4 regions of the Neorhizobium sp. 2083 genome follow, and region 3 is predicted to be linked to each of the others. Evidence: riboswitches for the same ligand, from Rfam matches in the RefSeq annotation. Region 3 holds a riboswitch; each other region holds the start of a gene.
The links. Region 3 has a riboswitch for cobalamin ahead of J2X76_RS03690 (aromatic ring-hydroxylating dioxygenase subunit alpha). Riboswitches for the same ligand answer to the same signal wherever they lie in the genome.
Positions count from the first base shown of each region.

Region 1: it holds a riboswitch for cobalamin, as region 3 does, so the genes downstream of both, J2X76_RS28630 (DUF1636 domain-containing protein) here and J2X76_RS03690 (aromatic ring-hydroxylating dioxygenase subunit alpha) in region 3, are expected to answer to the same signal.
Region 2: it holds a riboswitch for cobalamin, as region 3 does, so the genes downstream of both, J2X76_RS25220 ((2Fe-2S) ferredoxin domain-containing protein) here and J2X76_RS03690 (aromatic ring-hydroxylating dioxygenase subunit alpha) in region 3, are expected to answer to the same signal.
Region 4: it holds a riboswitch for cobalamin, as region 3 does, so the genes downstream of both, bluB (5,6-dimethylbenzimidazole synthase) here and J2X76_RS03690 (aromatic ring-hydroxylating dioxygenase subunit alpha) in region 3, are expected to answer to the same signal.

Region 1 covers NZ_JAVDTC010000010.1:162,046-166,282, forward strand. Annotated here, with positions in the region: gene cobN (cobaltochelatase subunit CobN) at 1-434, opposite strand, end outside; gene cobW (cobalamin biosynthesis protein CobW) at 465-1,502, opposite strand; gene J2X76_RS28630 (DUF1636 domain-containing protein) at 1,499-1,909, opposite strand; cobalamin riboswitch at 2,013-2,234, opposite strand; cobalamin riboswitch at 2,294-2,506, shown strand; gene J2X76_RS28635 (CbtB-domain containing protein) at 2,543-2,719, shown strand; gene J2X76_RS28640 (CbtA family protein) at 2,733-3,497, shown strand; gene cobO (cob(I)yrinic acid a,c-diamide adenosyltransferase) at 3,494-4,108, shown strand; gene J2X76_RS28650 (cobyric acid synthase) at 4,112-4,237, shown strand, end outside.
Region 2 covers NZ_JAVDTC010000007.1:272,269-276,505, forward strand. Annotated here, with positions in the region: partial or broken gene J2X76_RS25205 (3-methyl-2-oxobutanoate hydroxymethyltransferase) at 1-390, opposite strand, end outside; gene aztD (zinc metallochaperone AztD) at 522-1,760, shown strand; cobalamin riboswitch at 2,068-2,264, shown strand; gene J2X76_RS25220 ((2Fe-2S) ferredoxin domain-containing protein) at 2,363-3,142, shown strand; gene J2X76_RS25225 (ABC transporter substrate-binding protein) at 3,164-4,237, shown strand, end outside.
Region 3 covers NZ_JAVDTC010000001.1:690,438-694,674, forward strand. Annotated here, with positions in the region: gene J2X76_RS03675 (transporter) at 1-278, shown strand, start outside; gene J2X76_RS03680 (BA14K family protein) at 346-798, opposite strand; gene J2X76_RS03685 (BA14K family protein) at 986-1,411, opposite strand; gene J2X76_RS03690 (aromatic ring-hydroxylating dioxygenase subunit alpha) at 1,532-2,776, opposite strand; cobalamin riboswitch at 2,878-3,108, opposite strand; gene J2X76_RS03695 (DUF6656 family protein) at 3,274-3,888, shown strand; gene J2X76_RS03700 (L-threonylcarbamoyladenylate synthase) at 3,922-4,237, shown strand, end outside.
Region 4 covers NZ_JAVDTC010000005.1:168,475-172,711, forward strand. Annotated here, with positions in the region: gene J2X76_RS20070 (NADP-dependent malic enzyme) at 1-696, shown strand, start outside; gene J2X76_RS20075 (hypothetical protein) at 871-1,563, shown strand; gene bluB (5,6-dimethylbenzimidazole synthase) at 1,564-2,250, opposite strand; cobalamin riboswitch at 2,344-2,533, opposite strand; gene J2X76_RS20085 (TolB family protein) at 2,561-3,391, opposite strand; gene J2X76_RS20090 (NAD+ synthase) at 3,407-4,237, opposite strand, start outside.

The DNA of each region.
Region 1 (4,237 bases), on a different contig from region 3:
ATCGCGGAAAGCTGATCTGGCGAAACCGTCGATGCTTCGGCCAGCCGCTCGTCGCGGATGCTGCATTCGCCGGGCAGCAAGGCAAGTGCGATCTTTCTGGCACGTGCGAGCCGCGAAAGCTCCTCGACGCCATAGGACCATCGATCGTAGCCGCCAAGGATGCGCACGAGGATGACCTTGGCCCGGGCGGCCGTCTTCTCGATCCACAGGTCCACGGACATCGGGTGGCGGAGATCGGAGAGGTTGGTCAGGCGCAGCGTTGCGGCGAGGCCGGCCTCATCGCTTGCCGGATGCGCGCTGTCCCAAGCGGCCGAAACACCGTTCAAATCGCTGCCGGAAAAGGACAGCACCACCACATCGGCCGGCGACTGGTTGAGGTCGACCGGTTCGATCAGGTCGTCGAGCGACGACGATGTGGTGGCGAGTATATGCATCCTTTTCTCAGACTGCTTTCCTACGGCCGATCAGGCGGCCAGCATCCTTTCGATCGCGGCGCGGTCGATGCCTTTTTCGCCGATGACGACGAGGCGGCTCGCCCGCGTTTCGCCCGGCGCCCAGGCGCGGTCGAAATAGTGGTTCACCCGCGATCCTACCGCCTGGACCTGCAGGCGCATCGGCTTGTTCGCGACTTCCACGAAGCCTTTTATGCGCAACACATTCTCTGCTTCCGCCGTGGCGGAGATGCGGGCTGCGAGGCTCTCGGCATCGGCTACCGCGGCCAGATCGACGACAAAACTATCGAAATCGTCGTGATCGTGATCCAGTTCGTCGTCGTGATGGGTCTTGCGGTTTTCGATATCGTCCTCGACGGCAAGGCCGAGCCCGATCAGCACGGCCGGGTCGATGGCGCCGTTGGCGGCCGAGACGATCTTGACGGCGCGCGGCAGATGGGCGGAGACGCGGTCTTTGGCGGTGGCAAGGCCGGCGACGTCGAGAAGGTCGCTCTTGGTGAGCACGATCATGTCGGCGCAGGCGACCTGGTCCTCGAACACTTCCTCGACCGGATCGTCGTGATCGATCGAGCCGTCCGCCTGCCGCTGGGCTTCGAGCGCCTCGTGGTCGTCGGCAACGCGGCCTTCGGCAAGCGCCAGCCCATCGACCACGGCAATGACGCCATCCACCGTCACGCGCGCCTTCACATCCGGCCACTGGAAGGCCTGGACGAGCGGTTTTGGCAGCGCGAGGCCGGAGGTCTCGATGAGGATGTGGTCGACACGCGGTTCGATGGCCAGGATCTGGTCGATCGCCGGCACGAAATCATCCGCCACGGTGCAGCAGATGCAGCCGTTGGCGAGTTCGATGATGTTGTCCTCGGGGCAGCTTTCGATGCCGCAGCCCTTCAGTACGTCGCCATCGATGCCGACATCGCCGAACTCGTTGACGATGATCGCCAGCCGCTTGCCCTTGAGGTTCTCGATCAGGTTGCGGATCAGCGTGGTCTTGCCGGCTCCCAGAAACCCGGTGACGACGGTGCAGGGAACGCGGTCGAACGAAACGCTCATGATGGCATGTCCTCGTGATGATGAAAGGGTGGAATGCGGGCCGTCATGCCCTTGCCGCGCAGGCAGGCCGGGCGGCCGCGAAGGGGAAGGAAACCGCGCTCGTCCTCGGCCAGCATCATCGCCCCGGTAACGATGTCATCGACATTGTCGAGCGACAGATGGCCGAAGACATAGGACCAGCCGCTGCGGTGGTTGAAAGCCGCGCTCGGGCTCTTTTCGCAATTGGCAAGGCAGGTGACGGGCTTCACCGCGATCGGCTTGCCGGCGGCCGCATCACGCAGCGCCGCGATCAGCGCGATGCCGGGCCGGATTTCGCTATCAGACTCGTCGCGGCAGTTGGTGCAGACGAAGATCGTAACATCGGCCGGGTCGCCGCTTGCCGGATCATCTGGTCGGAGGTCACTCATCGGTCAGCCGCGTTCCCGCCGGGGTCGAAAATCGGGGCGCGGAGCAGGAGGCCAAAACCCCCTGCGGTGATCGAGAAACTTCCTCCGGAGCACCCCGCCCGGTGAAGCAGAATTGTCGGACGGCAGGTCTCCTGGCTCGCGGGTCGACGCCATTTGCCTGCCTTCCCGGTTTCCCAGTGGCTTGACGGCCGAACGGCCGTTTTAGGCAATGGCTCGCCGCCTACAGTTGCGGGGGCAGCCGCGGCATTGACCCTGAAAGGGTCGCACCGCATTCTCTCTTAGCCCTCCCCGTTGCCGGAAAGGGACCATCTCCTTCCAAGTACGCCCGGTCGCACGCCCATGTCAATGCGTCGCAAAGGCGATTGCCGTGACGCCGAATTCGTCTATAGTGGCCGGGCCTATGGTGCCCGAAAGGGTTTAGAGGGAATGCGGTGCGACGGAATTTCGACGTCCAACCCGCGGCTGCCCCCGCAACTGTAAGCGGAAAGTCTTGACCCAAAACGGCCGTTCGGCCGTCAAGCCACTGGGAAACCGGGAAGGCGGGACAAGGCGTCCGATCCGCGAGCCAGGAGACCTGCCAAAGGCGGCAAAGAACTTGAACGGCCCTCGGGTGGAGGGCGAAAGGACGAGACCATGGTTACGAATTCTGCTGCAACTGCAGTCAGCCTCTCCGCTTCGAAGATCATTCCCCTCAGCATGACGGCCCTGCTCGGCCTGTTCATCGTCGGCTTTGTCGGCTTCTCGCATCTGGAAGTCGTCCACAATGCCGCCCATGACACGCGCCACTCGCTCGCCTTCCCCTGCCACTGAGGAGATCTCCCAAATGTCGCTGTTTCGTAACATCGTCTTCACGGCGGTGATCGCCGGACTGTTGTCCGGATTGCTGCTCACCGTGATGCAGAGCTTCTCCACCGTGCCGCTGATCCTCAAGGCGGAAGTATTCGAAAATGCCGCACCCGAGGCGGGCCACAGCCATGACGCTGCACCCGCGGCAGCCGGTACAGCGGCACCTGCTGCCGATCACCATCATGAAGAAGAGGCCTGGGCTCCGGCCGACGGTTTCGAGCGCTTCATCTATACGCTCGCCGCAGACATGCTGTCCGGCATCGGCTTCGCCCTCGTCCTGGTCGCGGTTTCGGAAGCATTCGGCGGTTTCAGGGGCTGGCGCGGCGGCCTGATGTTCGGCATTGCCGGCTTCCTCACCGTCATCCTTGCGCCCGGCCTCGGCCTGCCGCCGGAACTGCCCGGCATGCCGGCAGCCGAACTCGGGCCGCGCCAGGTCTGGTGGGTCTCGACGGCTCTCTGCACCGCGATCGGCCTCGGCCTGCTCGTCTATACGCGCTCCGCCGTGTTCGCGGCCCTGGCGATCGTACTTCTTATCGCTCCGCATCTCGTCGGCGCGCCGCTGCCGCCCAGCCATGAAACGGCGGTGCCGATGGATCTCTATGCCCGCTTCGTCAACGCGGTCTATGCCACCAATCTGGTGTTCTGGGCCGTGCTCGGCGCGCTTGCCGGCGTGGTCCGCGAACGATTCCGGGCCGGCGAGGAAGTTTCTGCCGGGACCCCGGCGAAGCTTGCTTCCCGGTGAAGGAGATCGACGAGGCCGCGGCCGAGCGTCATCGCGGCAAGATGGCGAACCGCAAGGCGGTGCAGGATGCTGAAGTGGCGGAGAAGACCCGGGAAAAGGGTCTTCTCATCGTCCATACCGGATCCGGCAAGGGCAAATCCACCGCCGCCTTCGGCCTTGCACTGCGCATGCTCGGCAATAACCGGCGGGTCGGCGTCGTACAGTTCATCAAGGGTGCATGGTCGACCGGGGAGCAGCCGGCGCTTGCCGTCTTCGGCGATCGTGTCGTCTGGCACACGATGGGCGAAGGTTTCACCTGGGAGACCCAGGACCTGAAGCGCGACGTCGCGGCGGCGGAAAAGGCCTGGGAAAAGGCGCTCGAACTGATGTCGGACGAGACGATCGGGCTCGTCATCCTCGACGAACTGAATATCGCCCTTCGCTACGATTACCTCGATCTCGAAAAGATCGTCGCCGCATTGCAGGCACGGCGGCCGGACCTGCATGTGGTCGTTACCGGCCGCAATGCCAAACCGCCGCTCATCGAGGCGGCCGACATGGTCACCGAGATGACGCTGGTCAAGCACCACTTCAAGGCGGGCGTGAAGGCCCAGGCCGGCATCGAGTTCTAGGTCATGGTTCCGGTCACTCCAGCTCGGGCGCTGATGTTCCAGGGAACGGGTTCGGATGTGGGCAAGTCGCTGGTCGTCGCCGGGCTTGCCCGCGCCTTTGTGGCTCGCGGCCTGAAGATCATGCCGTTC
Region 2 (4,237 bases), on a different contig from region 3:
GAGCGTCACCCCCACGGTGCTGTCCAGACCGTAAAGCACCATGCCGAGGGAATCTCCGACAAGCAGGAGATCGCAATGTTCATCAACGAACCGCACCATCGGCGTTGTATGGCGGTCAGGCATACGATCGGCGTTCCACCCTTCATCGCCCGGATACGACTGGGGTTTAAGCGTGTGGCGGAGCCCGCGGCACTCATCGCGCCTCTCCTGTCCCACACTCGCGCCTCTTTCGCGATCATCCGGTTGTCGAGGAGCTTGGTCTTGCCGATCCGCACGAACAGTGCAACGACGACCGGATCTTCTATCCTGCCGACATTCTGCAATGCGCATGGGATTTTTCGAGTTCCAACCAAACCTTGTTCGTGCCGCCCCAGGAGATTGACAACTCATGCCTATGTAATGTTATTACATCCTTGATGAATGTAACGTAATAACATTATTGATCGCACGATTGACCGCCGGGCGCTATGCAGCGGCAGTACGTCGTTCGTGGAAAACCTAACAACAACGGAAGGAACCCAATGAGACCAGTTCACCCCCGTGCACGCATCATAGCCGTTGTGGCTGCAACTTTTTTTCTCGTTGGCACTGGCGCCATAGCGGATGAAGATAAGGAAACGAAGGAGGCTTGGCGTCTCTTCATCGCCGATCATACTCATCCGGTTGTCCGAGCCATCGATTTTTCCGACGGCAGGGAACTCGGCCGCTACAATGTAAAGGGTCATGCCGCTTTGACGGCGAGTGCGTCGGGCCGGACGGTGTTCGTCGCCCAGAGCGAAGCCGATATCGTCCATGTCATAAAGACCGGCATCGACTTCTCCGATCACGGCGAGCATCGTGACCTTGACGTTTCCGATCCAGCCCTTCTGCCCGTCAGCTTCGAAGACAAGCGGCCGGGACATGTGGTTCCGCACGACGATCACGTGATCGTATTTTACGACCTTGGCGGCAAGGCCGACGTTATCGACGAGATGGCTCTTCTCAAAGGCGAAGCCGAGGTCCGAACCGTCGACACGACTAAACCCCATCACGGAGTGGCCGTTGCGATGGGTCGCCATGTACTTGTCTCGGCGCCGAACGCTGAAGTGGAAACGACGCCGAATGAACTGCCGCCACGCGTCGGCCTTCGCGTGATTGATGAGAACATGAGGCAAGTCGGCGAAATCAGCAAATGCACGGACCTTCACGGCGAAGCGACCTCAGCTCGTCTTGTCGCGTTCGGATGCAAGGAGGGTGTGCTCGTTGCCCGGCCCGGAGGAATCGACGGACCGAAAATCGATATCCTTCCCTATCCGCCCGAATTTCCGAAGGGCTATACAGGCACGCTTCTCGGCGGCAAGGCGATGCAGTTCTTCCTGGGCAATTACGGCGAGGACAAGGTCGTTCTGATTGATCCCGATAACGAGCACCCGTTCCGGCTGATCGAGTTGCCAACCCGCCGGATCGATTTCCTTGTCGATCCCGCGATGCCCCGCAACGCTTACATCCTCACGGAAGATGGCGACCTCCATGTGCTCGACGTGGTCAAGGGCGGAATCGTCCGCAAGGCAAAGATCACCGAGCCCTATAGCAAGGATGGCCATTGGCGCGATCCACGTCCTCGCCTGGCGGTGGCCGATGGGCATATTGCCATAACTGATCCCAGGCATTCGCTTGTCCGGATTGTCGATGCGCAAACCCTAAAAGAGACCCGAACGATCGCCGTGCAAGGGAAGCCCTTCTCGGTCGTCGCGGTCGGCGGTTCCGGCTTAGCACACTGACATCGCGGGAACCACGGTCGGAATCCGGGAATTCCGCTTCCGATTCCGACCAATTCGCTTTGAAATGACGATACCGCACGCCTTGGCTGACGGCCTGAAACTGACGAACCGGGCCTCCTGCCGCCGGCTGCGATCGTCGATCAGCGGTCCAGTGCTTCCCGAATCCTGCATCGTCTCCACAATTATGGTCTAAAAGCGCCGCTTCAGGATCTTGCCGGTGGAGCCGAGGTGAAGAGGCGCGTCGGGATCGTCAGCCAGCGTGACCGTGTGCCATCCGATGGCTGGTTGACACCCGGCTACGGCAGTATACGGTCTGCGCCGTCAAGGTTCTTCCGTCTCTGCGACGGAAGCTAAGAGGGAATCCGGTGTAAACCCGGAGCTGTCCCGCAACTGTGAACGGCGAGCCGTTCGTCCAACATGTCACTGGCAGAGAATGCCGGGAAGACGGACGATCAAGGCTTTGACCCGTAAGCCAGGAGACCTGCCTGACGTTTGGGATTTCCGTGGTCGGGGTGTGCCACAGGAATGAAGGTGCTTTTGGGCTCGCGCCCGATCGCGCCGTCATTTTTGCTGCCTCCTCGCAAGTGATAGAGATTGAGGCAGTGGGCAAGGACGACAACCTCACCGACACGATATCGAGGCGTGCGATCCTGCTGATCGCCAAGTCCGCGTTTGCGGCTTCGCCGCATCTCGAAATGCAACGCCTGGCCCATCGCATCGCGGTGTTTCACCCTGGTGCCAAAGTCCGTTTCGCATTTACCGAACAGGGCACGCCATCCCTCCGCGAGGCCTTGTCGAGCCTGTTGGACCAGGATGTCGATGCCGTCGTGATCGTACCACTCGTCCTGCCCATGGAGCCGAGCTTTCATATCTGGCTGACGAGATCCCTGAAGCGGTGGAAGGCTTTGGCCGAGCGGCCGTGGCCGGCCCTGTCGATCACAAGGGACATTGCATCCAGCCCGCTGATGGCTCCGCTTCTTGGCGATCTGCTTAAAACGACAGAGGCGCTAGCAGAAACACCCGGGCGGAAATTCTCTGCCGAGGGTTCGTTGATCCCACCACAGAAACGGCGTGTCCTCGTTTGCGAAGGCGGAGCCTGCAACAGCGCCGGTGCCGACGCCATCTGGAACCACATCCGCAACCAGCAGGAACGCCGCAATCTGCGTGTGGTCGGCGACGGCACGATGACGGTCAAATCCACCTGCCTCGGTCCCTGTGGTCTGGCGCCGGTCCTGCAGGTCTTTCCCGAGGGCACTTATTGCGGCGGCGTCACCGAAGAGGCGGTCGACCGGATCATCACAGAACATCTGCTCGGCGGCCATGTCGTCGAGGACTTTGCCTATCACCCGACTGGCCGCAAGCAGCGACTTCGCGTGCGTTAAAACAAGACTAAGGAGAGAGACTTGCCTTCGAAAATCCTATCCGGCCCCACGGCGGCCTTGCTGGCCGCCTCGGTATTCGTCGTCGCATCCGCTGCTGTTGCGGCCGAGCCGTTGCGGATCGGCGCGACATATATCACCAGCGGCACCGATCCGGCCAGGGCATCGAACGGCTGGGCGCTGACCAGCCATGGTGTCGGCGAAAACCTCTTCACCGTCGACAAGGAAGGCAAACTTGTTCCCGAACTTGCGGAAAAGGCAGAACGTACCGGCGATCTGACTTGGACGATCACGCTGAAGGCCTACCGGAGGTTCTCCGATGGAACGCCGGTCACCGCCAAGACGCTCGCGGCGGGTTTCGACAACACCTTCGCCAACAACAAGGCGGCGCTCGCCACAGGCGGCAAGCTAAGCTTCGAAGCGGCCGGCGACCTGACTCTCAAGGTCACGACCGAGAAGCCGGTTCCACTCATCCAGTCGCTGTTCGCCGAATGGCCGCTGATTGCCTACAAGCCGGTTGGCAACGGCAATGCCGTGTTCACCGGCCCCTACAAGATCGCCGGCTTCAAGACGGATGCGTCGATCAAGCTCGAACCGAACGCCTATTTCGCTGCCTCGGAAAAACGCTCGCCGGTCGAGTTCCGCAAATTCGGCGAAGCACAGACGATGACGCTGGCGCTGGAATCGGGCGAACTGGACCTCGCTTTCGGCCTCCCGTCGGAAGCGGTGACTCGCCTGAAGGCGAATCCGGAACTCACCATCAAGTCGTTCCCCGTCGGTTATCAGTATCTCGCGTTTTTCAACACCACGCGCCCGCTGCTCGGCGACGTGAAGGTGCGCCAGGCCCTGGATTTCGCTTTCGACCGCAAGGAACTGTCGGCCGCGATCAGCGGCGGCGAGCCGGCAACCGGCGCCTTTGCCTCCTATTTCCCGTTCGCGGGCAGGCAAGCCCGACCAACGGACCTTGCCAAGGCAGCGGCGCTTCTCGATGCGGCAGGTTGGACGAAGGGTGCGAGCGGGATACTCGAAAAGGACGGCAGACCGCTTCGCCTCCTTGCGATTACCTATCCTCAGCGTCCCGACCTCGTGACCATGCTT
Region 3 (4,237 bases):
CTGCGGACCACGACGTCTATGCACTGCAGGAACGGGCCCGGCTGCTGCACGAGGAAATCGACTCGAAGCTTTCCTCCGAGACCAACCGGCACCTCTACATCCTGTCGCTGATGACCGCCTTCCTGCTGCCGCCGACCTTGGTCACCGGCTTTTTCGGCATGAATACCTCGTCGCTCCCCTTCGCGGGAAACGGCAACGGCACGGCCTATGCCTTCAGCCTGATCGTCATCTCGGTGCTTGCCGCCTGGTGGCTGCTGAAACGCACCGGAATTCTCTGAACCGCGGACGAACGAATACGCGTCCGGCTTCGATGCCGGACGAGCTCGACAGTCTGGCCATGCGTTCCTAGAAATAAGGCGAATAGCAGGTCTGGCGCGGGCCGTAGTTCGGCTGGAAGGAGTTCGAATAGGCGTCGTAGGAGCGATAACGCTCGGCGCACCATTCGTAGTGACGCGGATTGATGTCGTCGCCGCCGTCATAGGCGGGGGCCGGTTCGACGTAACGCGGCTGTGCGGCGATGGCGCCGCCGATCAATGCGCCTGCGCCGAATGCGGCAAGCGGGAACCAATAGCCGTTGTGGCGGCGATAACCGGGACGGTAGTCGCGGTGGCCGCGATATCCGCCATACCAGCCGCCGCCATGACGGCGGTACTGCACGAGGGCCACGTCTGGACCGGCGTTCGTTTCCATCCCGGCCGCCGGAGCGGCCATACGCGGCATGGCCTGAGCCGGCATCAACGAGCCGGCGAGAACGGCAGCGGCGATCCCCGCGACCGCAAGCGTCTTGAAAAACGTCATGTTAAGCCCCCAAACCCTTGGCTATTTCAACTTCGCCGGTAGATTATGCTGGATATCCCGCGAGTTCAATTTCGGCGCGACTTTAGGAAATTCATCCTGAATGCGTGATTAACGTCGTTCCGACGAAGGAAACCCGGCCGCGCGTCTGCAGCGGCCGGGTTTTCGTCTTGAGACGACCAATGCCTGATTACCTGTAGGGCGAAACGCAGGATCGGCGGATACCGGCGCTCGCTACGTAAGTGTTGTCGAAGGCTCGATAGGTCCGGTAGCGGCTTTCGCACCAGGCGACGTGGCGGCTGCCGTAACCCCGGTCCGCCTGGATGGCACCGCCGATAAGCGCGCCGGCACCGAAGGCTGCCAACGGGAACCAGAAACCGTTGTGGTAGCGATAACCGGGGCGGCGTTCGCGGTAACCGCGGTGGCCGCCATACCAGCCGTAGCGGTCACGCCGGCCGTAGTCGCGCCGCAGCAGCTGGACATTGGTGATATTGCCGGTGTCGGAAATGCCGGCCGGGGGAGCGGGCATCTGGATGGCCTGCGCGGGCACAAGGCCGGCAAATGTGGTCGCGACGGCGACCGCCGCCGCGGTCAGGCGCAAACGAAAAGCACTCATCCTGGGTTTCCTCTCATGGTTTTCGATTGAAAACCTAACGCAGGCCACAGGACTTCGTTCCTATGACCGGCCGCTTCGCAACGAACGGCCGATCACGAATTGGCGATAAGCAGCAATAGATCAGGCGACGATCGAAAGCTTCGCCTGGTCGCCCTGCAGCCGGTTGACCATGAAGTTCGAATACCATTCGACGAACTGCATGACGCCGCCTTCGTGCAGCGGCGAATAGGGACCAGGTTCATAAGCCGGCGAGCGGATGCCGAAGGCATTTTCCTCGACGATCTGGCGGTCCTGGTCGTTGGTCATGTTCCAGACATGCGTCAGCTCTTCGAGATTGTAGTCGACGCCCTCGACCGCATCCTTGTGAACCAGCCATTTGGTGGTGACCGCCGTCTCCTCGGGCCCAAGCGGGGTGACCCGGAACGAGATCGCGTGGTCGCCGAGAATGTGGTTCCAGCTGCTCGGATAGTGGAAGAGCAGCATGGTGCCGATCGAGTTGATCGTCACGTCGTCGGAAAGCCTGCGCTGGACGGCGTTGCGGCCGGTCATCGTGTAGCTCTCGGCATCCTCGATCAGCGGCATGCGCGCAACGCGGAACTGGCCGGTCTCGTCCATGCGGAATTCGCTCGGCAACCCGGCCTCCTCGCAGCGCTGCCAATGGGCGGCGATGACCGGATCGTCCTTGGCGCCCTGGACGCCGGTCGCGGTCGGCGATTCCGGATAGGTGCGGCAGAGTTCCGGATGGTTCGCGGCGCAGTGGTAGCACTCGCGGTTGTTTTCCCAGACAAGCTTCCAGTTGCCCTTCTCGATGATCGTCGACTGGTGGGCGACCTTGGCTTCCCACAGGCGATGCGGTGCCAGATAAGGTTCGATCGAGGCCCGGACCGGCGCGAAATCCGGCGCTTCATTGGCAAGGCAGATGAAGATATAGCCGGCGACGCTCTCGCAATGGACCTTCTTCATGGCGAACTGGGTCTTGTCGAAGTCCTGGCCCATCTGGCGGCCGACCAGAAGCGAGCCGTCCAGCTCGTAGGTCCATTGATGGTAGGGACAGACAAGCCGGACCGCCGAGCCATGCTCCTTGGTGCAGACGCGGCTGCCACGATGACGGCATGTGTTGTGCAGGGCGCGGATCTGGTTGTCACGGCCACGCACGACGACGACCGGATAATCGCCGATCTGCAGGGTGAAATAGGCTCCAGCCTTGGGCAACTCGCAATCATGGCCGACGAACAGCCAGTCGCGATACCAGATCATTTCCAGATCGAGCTTGTAGTAACTGGGATCGGTATAGAAGGCCTGCTCGAGGCTGAAACCTTCGCGACGGTTCTTGAGCTGCCGCAGGGCCTGATTGCGAATTTCCATATAACCTTCCTCGTCAAAAATGGACAGCGGAAGGACATGGAAATGCCGGCCGGCCTCAAGGCCCACCCCAAACCCTGTCCCGAACGCCCGCCGCGTCCGGTCGTCGTCTTTTGTCCCGAGGCTGGTTTCCGGGCTCAGGAGCTGTCCCTTGAGGGGACGGGCCCAGCGCCTTCCCGGGCGGCCTTTTCGGCTCTTTCCCAGTGGCTCATGCCAGGCTTTGTTGCTCCACCACCGTTGCGGGGGCAGCGCCGGATCGAGGTTTTCAAGGCCCCTGCCGGCTTCCCAATTCTCCGCCTCCCTAGTTCGGCGGCACCCTGAGATCGAAGCGGATATAATCATCGAGCATGCGTGTCGCATAGGCGACATTGCGACATCGGCAACCGCGTTGGCGACAGCGGCAAAACGGGTCAAAATGCAACACTCCAGCTCCGCGAAAGCGAAACCTGTCATTAACAGATAGGCCATAAAATCCCGGCTCGAATGGGAGCGACGCCACCGTGCAGGCAAAGGGAAAGATCCGCTACTACGACGCCCCTCCACCAAAGCCTCCGGCGCCGGTGGTCGTGAAAACGGCTGCCCATTCGGAATTCCTGCGGACGGGGCGCATTGCCCGCTACAATCCGATCTGGCTGCCGGCCGAGCGCCGCTATCTCACCCATGACGAAGTCGCCGAGCGCACCGGCAAGAGGCTCGAGGCAGCCGGAGAAGCCAGCCACAACCGGATCAACTCCTTCCACCGCTCGATCAAGTTCCCGAAGATCGTCTTTCATCACACGCTCGATGAACGGCCGCATCTCGGCTACTGCCACGTCACCGCGGCAAGAACTCTGCTTGCACGCGGCGTGCCGGTCAGCTGGTCCTTCTACATCGCCAACTTCTTCTCCGAGATCGGCGACAAGGAAACGTTCTTCGAGCGGATCAGCACGGCCTATTCGCGCATGTATTTTGCCGTCGCGGTCGAACGCGAGGCCGGCCAGCCGCTGCAGATCAACCGCTCGATCCGCAAGAACGGCCTGCTGTTCCAGACCAACGATCCGACGGAAGCGATCAAGAACGTGCTGATGCTCGGCACTTCCAATGAAATGCTTCGCGAGATCATCAAAAAGCTTTGAAGCCGGACTGGTCCGCGTTATTGACGGGCGGACATGACGGCTCAGATCATCGACATCACCCGGGAGCATGACGGCGCGCTCGCCAAAGCCTGCGCCGTGCTTGGCGACGGCCTGCCGGTGGCAATCCCCACCGAAACGGTCTACGGGCTTGCGGCCGATGCCACCAATCCCGCCGCCATCACCCGGATCTATGAAACGAAGGGCCGGCCGCGCTTCAACCCGCTGATCTGCCACATGTCGGACCTCGACATGGCCGAGCGTTATGCGGAGTTCGATCCCATTTCGCGAAAACTTGCGGAAGCTTTCTGGCCGGGTCCCCTCACCCTGATCCTTCCCCTGAAGCCCGAAA
Region 4 (4,237 bases), on a different contig from region 3:
GTGCGCACCAACAACACGGTGATCGGCGCGCTGGCGGTCAAGCGCGGCGATGCGGACGCGCTGATCTGCGGCGTCGAAGGCCGTTACGACAAACATCTCAACGACGTGAACCAGATCATCGGCAAGCGCCCGGACGTCTGCGCCTTCTCGGGCCTCAGCCTTGTCATTTCCCAGCGCGGCGCGATGTTCTTCACCGACACCTTCGTGAACTACAATCCGTCCGCGCAGGAGATCGCCGAGATCACGGTCCTGGCGGCCGAGGAAATCCGCCGATTCGGCATTACCCCGAAGGCGGCGCTGATCTGCCATTCGAACTTCGGCTCGCGCGATTCGGAAAGTGCCCAGAAGATGCGGGCCGCCTTGAAGCTGGTACGCCAGCGGGCGCCGGAGCTGGAAGTGGACGGCGAAATGCAGGGCGGTTCGGCGCTGTCGGAAATCGTGCGCAAGCGGGCCATGCCGAACAGCTCGCTCACCGGCGAAGCCAACCTGCTCGTCTTCCCGAATCTCGACGCGGCAAACATATCGCTCGGTATCGTCCGCAACATGACGGACGCGCTGCATGTCGGGCCGATCCTGCTCGGCGCGGCCCAGCCGGCGCATATCCTGTCGTCCTCGGTCACGTCACGCGGCGTGGTGAACATGGCGGCGCTCGCCGTCGTCGAAGCATCGCAGCCCAATCTGCAATTTCAATCCTGAGTTGCAGATCTATTAGAGACCCGGTTTGAGCCCTGAAACAGGGGCTCAAACCCCTGTCGTCGAAATGACCTGCGCCGGATATTGGCCAATTTTGACGGCGATGCCCGCGGTTTTATAAAATTGTCAACCGGCACGTTCCATGATGCAATCTCCACTCTGGAGAGGATTCCGGAATTGCCGATACCGCTTCGCGGCCTGCTGACCGTACCGCTGTTTTTTCTGCCTGCCGCAGCGCTTGCGGGGGATCCTGCCGTTTGCGCGGCGCTTTACCGGAAACTTGGCAACAGCGCGGAGATCATCGGCAGCACGTCCGCGGCGCGCAGCTACGCCCAGCAGCTCGGCGAATACAATGCCGATATCCGCGAACTCAGGATCGACATGCGCCGGGCCGGCTGCGGCAACGGCAGCGTCGTCGTCCTCGGCGGCCCCAATGCCGACGTCTGCCGCCAGATGCGGGAGGCGCTGGACGGAATGGAGCAGAGCCGCGATGCGCTGACCGCCGAACGCAACAGTTCGCGGCAGATGATCCTGCCCTCGGAGGAGCGGACCACCATTCTCGCCGCCATCCGCGAACAGCGCTGCATCCCCTCCTTCGAGCCGCTGCCGCCTGTCGTGGACGACCGTCGAAAAGTGCCGGGGATCGAACTTCCGAAGGAAGAGCAGCCCTATTCCGGGATCACCAACCTGCGCACCCGCCCGCCGCAAAAGCCGCAGGCGGCCGCCGTCCAGCCGCCGGTGCTCACCCCGCCACCGGAGCGGCCATACGACCCGAACAACAAGGTGCGCACCGTCGGGCCGACCTTCCTGCCCAACGAGAGTATCGATCTCGCCCATCCGAAATCGGCCGGACCGCAGCCGCAGCAATAGTCAGCGGCTGTCCCACCGGTCCTGAAAGATCAGCTCGTCCAGGGCCAGGCGCTGGCGCCAGCCCTTGAGGGCCAGCTCCGGCTCGCTGTAAAGCTGGTCGACATAACCGAGGCAGAGCCAGGCGACGATCTCGATGCGATCCGGAATGCCGAGCAGCGCCCGCACGTCCTCGTCATGAAAAATGCTGACCCAGCCGACACCGACGCCTTCGGCCCGTGCCGCGAGCCAGAGGTTCTGCACGGCGCAGACCGTCGAATAGGCGTCCATGCGCGGATTGTGGGTGCGGCCGAGCACGACCGGTCCCGCACGATCCGGATCGCAGGTGACGCAGACCGACAGCGGCGCCTTGACGATGCCCTCGAGTTTCAGGCTGCGGTAGAGGTCGCCGCGCTCCCCGCCGAACATTTCCGCGGCCTCTTCATTGGCGCTCGAAAAGGCGGCCCGTGCCGCCGCCCGCACCGCCGGATCGCGGACAAGGATGAAATTCCACGGCTGCATGAAGCCGACCGAGGGCGCGGAATGCGCGGCGCCGAGCAGGCGCATCACCAGGTCGTCCGGCAGCGGATCGGGCAGGAACTGGTCGCGCACGTCGCGGCGCGTCTCGATCGCCCTGTAGACGGCCGCGCGTTCGACTTTCGAAAACTCACCGGCAGGCAGCAAGGCATGCGCAAAAGGGTCAGGCTGCATCGTTTATCCCCAACAATGCCGTCGCTTCCCTTCCTTCCTAGGCTGAGCCTTTCAGAAGCAAGGAGAGGTCCGAAACCTTCCGCCGTCCGCGCGGGTCGGTCTATCGTGTCAGGCCGGTCTTCTGACTTGGCTTCATCCGCTTCCTGCCGCCGCCTTCCCGGTTTCCCAGTGGCTAAAACTCCTGCGGCCGAGCGTCCACCTCACAGCGCTGGGCACGTTCCGGATCTGCCCCGGATTCCCGATTCTCCGGCTTGCCGCCGGCACCTGACAGGATCGGTTTTATGCCGGTGCGCCGGCATCGGCAAGGTCATCATGCGACAGGGAAATAGCGCACATAGGAGAATTTGTCGCCTTGCGGAGACCAGTTGGGCGAATTCATCGTGCCCTGTCCGCCGAAGAGGTCGAACAGCGTCTCGACATTGCCGCCGTCCATGTCCATCAGCCGGACGCGAACATTCAGATCGCGCGGATGGTCGAAGACATCGGCGTCGTAGGAGACGAAAACGATCTTGTCACCCTTCGGTGACGGATGCGGAAACCAGTCGCCGTAACCGCTGTCGGTGATCCGCTCGGCCGGGCCGCCTGATGCCGGAACGCGCCAGATCTGCATCACACCCGTGCGGCTGGAGTTGAAATAGATCCACTGGCCGTCCGGCGAATAATCCGGCCCGTCATTGCGGCCTTCGCCAAAAGTCAGCCGGGTTTCCTCGCCGCCTTCGATACCGATCGTATAGACGTCGAACTCGTCGCCGCGGATGCCGCAATAGGCGAAGCTTTTTCCGTCCGGCGACCAGCCGTGCCAGTAGGATGGCAGGTTCCGCGTCACCAGCCTCGGCGTAGCTCCACCTGCGGGAAGAACATAGATCGCCGACTTGCCGAACTCCGCTTTGTCGGAAATCGCGATCAGCGATCCGTCCGGCGAAATACCGTGGTCGTTGTTGCATTGCTGGGCAAAGCCCGTATCGACAAGCTGTGGACCGCCGTCACCATCCGGCGACAGCCGATAGATCAGGCCGTCGCTGTTCAGCATCAGGTATCGGCCGTCCGGCGACCAGTTCGGCGCCTCGAACAGCGCCTCCGTCTGCCAGACCACCCGGTTGTGCCGGGTGCGGATGTTGAAGATCTCGACCGAGCTGCGCAGGGCCATGATCCCCTCCTACCGGTCGCGGAAACGGTTGGTGATCGGGTAACGCCGGTCGCGGCCGAAATTCTTCTTGGTGATCTTGACGCCGGGCGCCGACTGCCGCCGCTTGTATTCGGCAAGATAAAGCAGGTGCTCGATCCGGTGCACGGTGGCGATGTCGTGGCCGCGTGCGACGATCTCTTCCGTACCCATTTCCAGCTCGACGAGGCATTCGAGAATGTCGTCGAGGACCGGATAGGGCGGCAGCGAATCCTGGTCGGTCTGGTTGGGCCTGAGTTCCGCGGAGGGCGCCTTGGAGATGATGTTCTTCGGGATCACCTCGCCGCTCGGGCCGAGAGCAGTCGGCGGCAGATGTTCGTTGCGCCAGGCGGCCAGCGCATAGACCTGCATCTTGTAGAGGTCCTTGATCGGATTGAAGCCGCCGTTCATGTCGCCGTAGAGGGTGGCGTAACCGACCGACATTTCGGACTTGTTGCCGGTCGTCACCACCATCGAGCCGAACTTGTTGGAGATCGCCATCAGGATCGTGCCGCGGGCGCGGCTCTGGAGGTTCTCCTCGGTGATGCCCTCGTCGGTGCCCTCGAACAGTTCGGCCAGCGCCGACGAGAAACCGTCCACCGGCTCGGCGATCTGCACGATGTCGTAACGGCAGCCGAGTGCTTTCGCGCAATCGGCGGCGTCCTTCAGCGAGTCTTCGGACGTATAGCGATAGGGCAGCATCACGGTGCGCACCCTCTCCTCGCCGAGCGCATCGACGGCGATCGCCGCGCAGATGGCGCTGTCGATGCCGCCGGAGAGGCCGAGCACGACCGACTTGAAGCCGTTCTTGTTGACGTAGTCGCG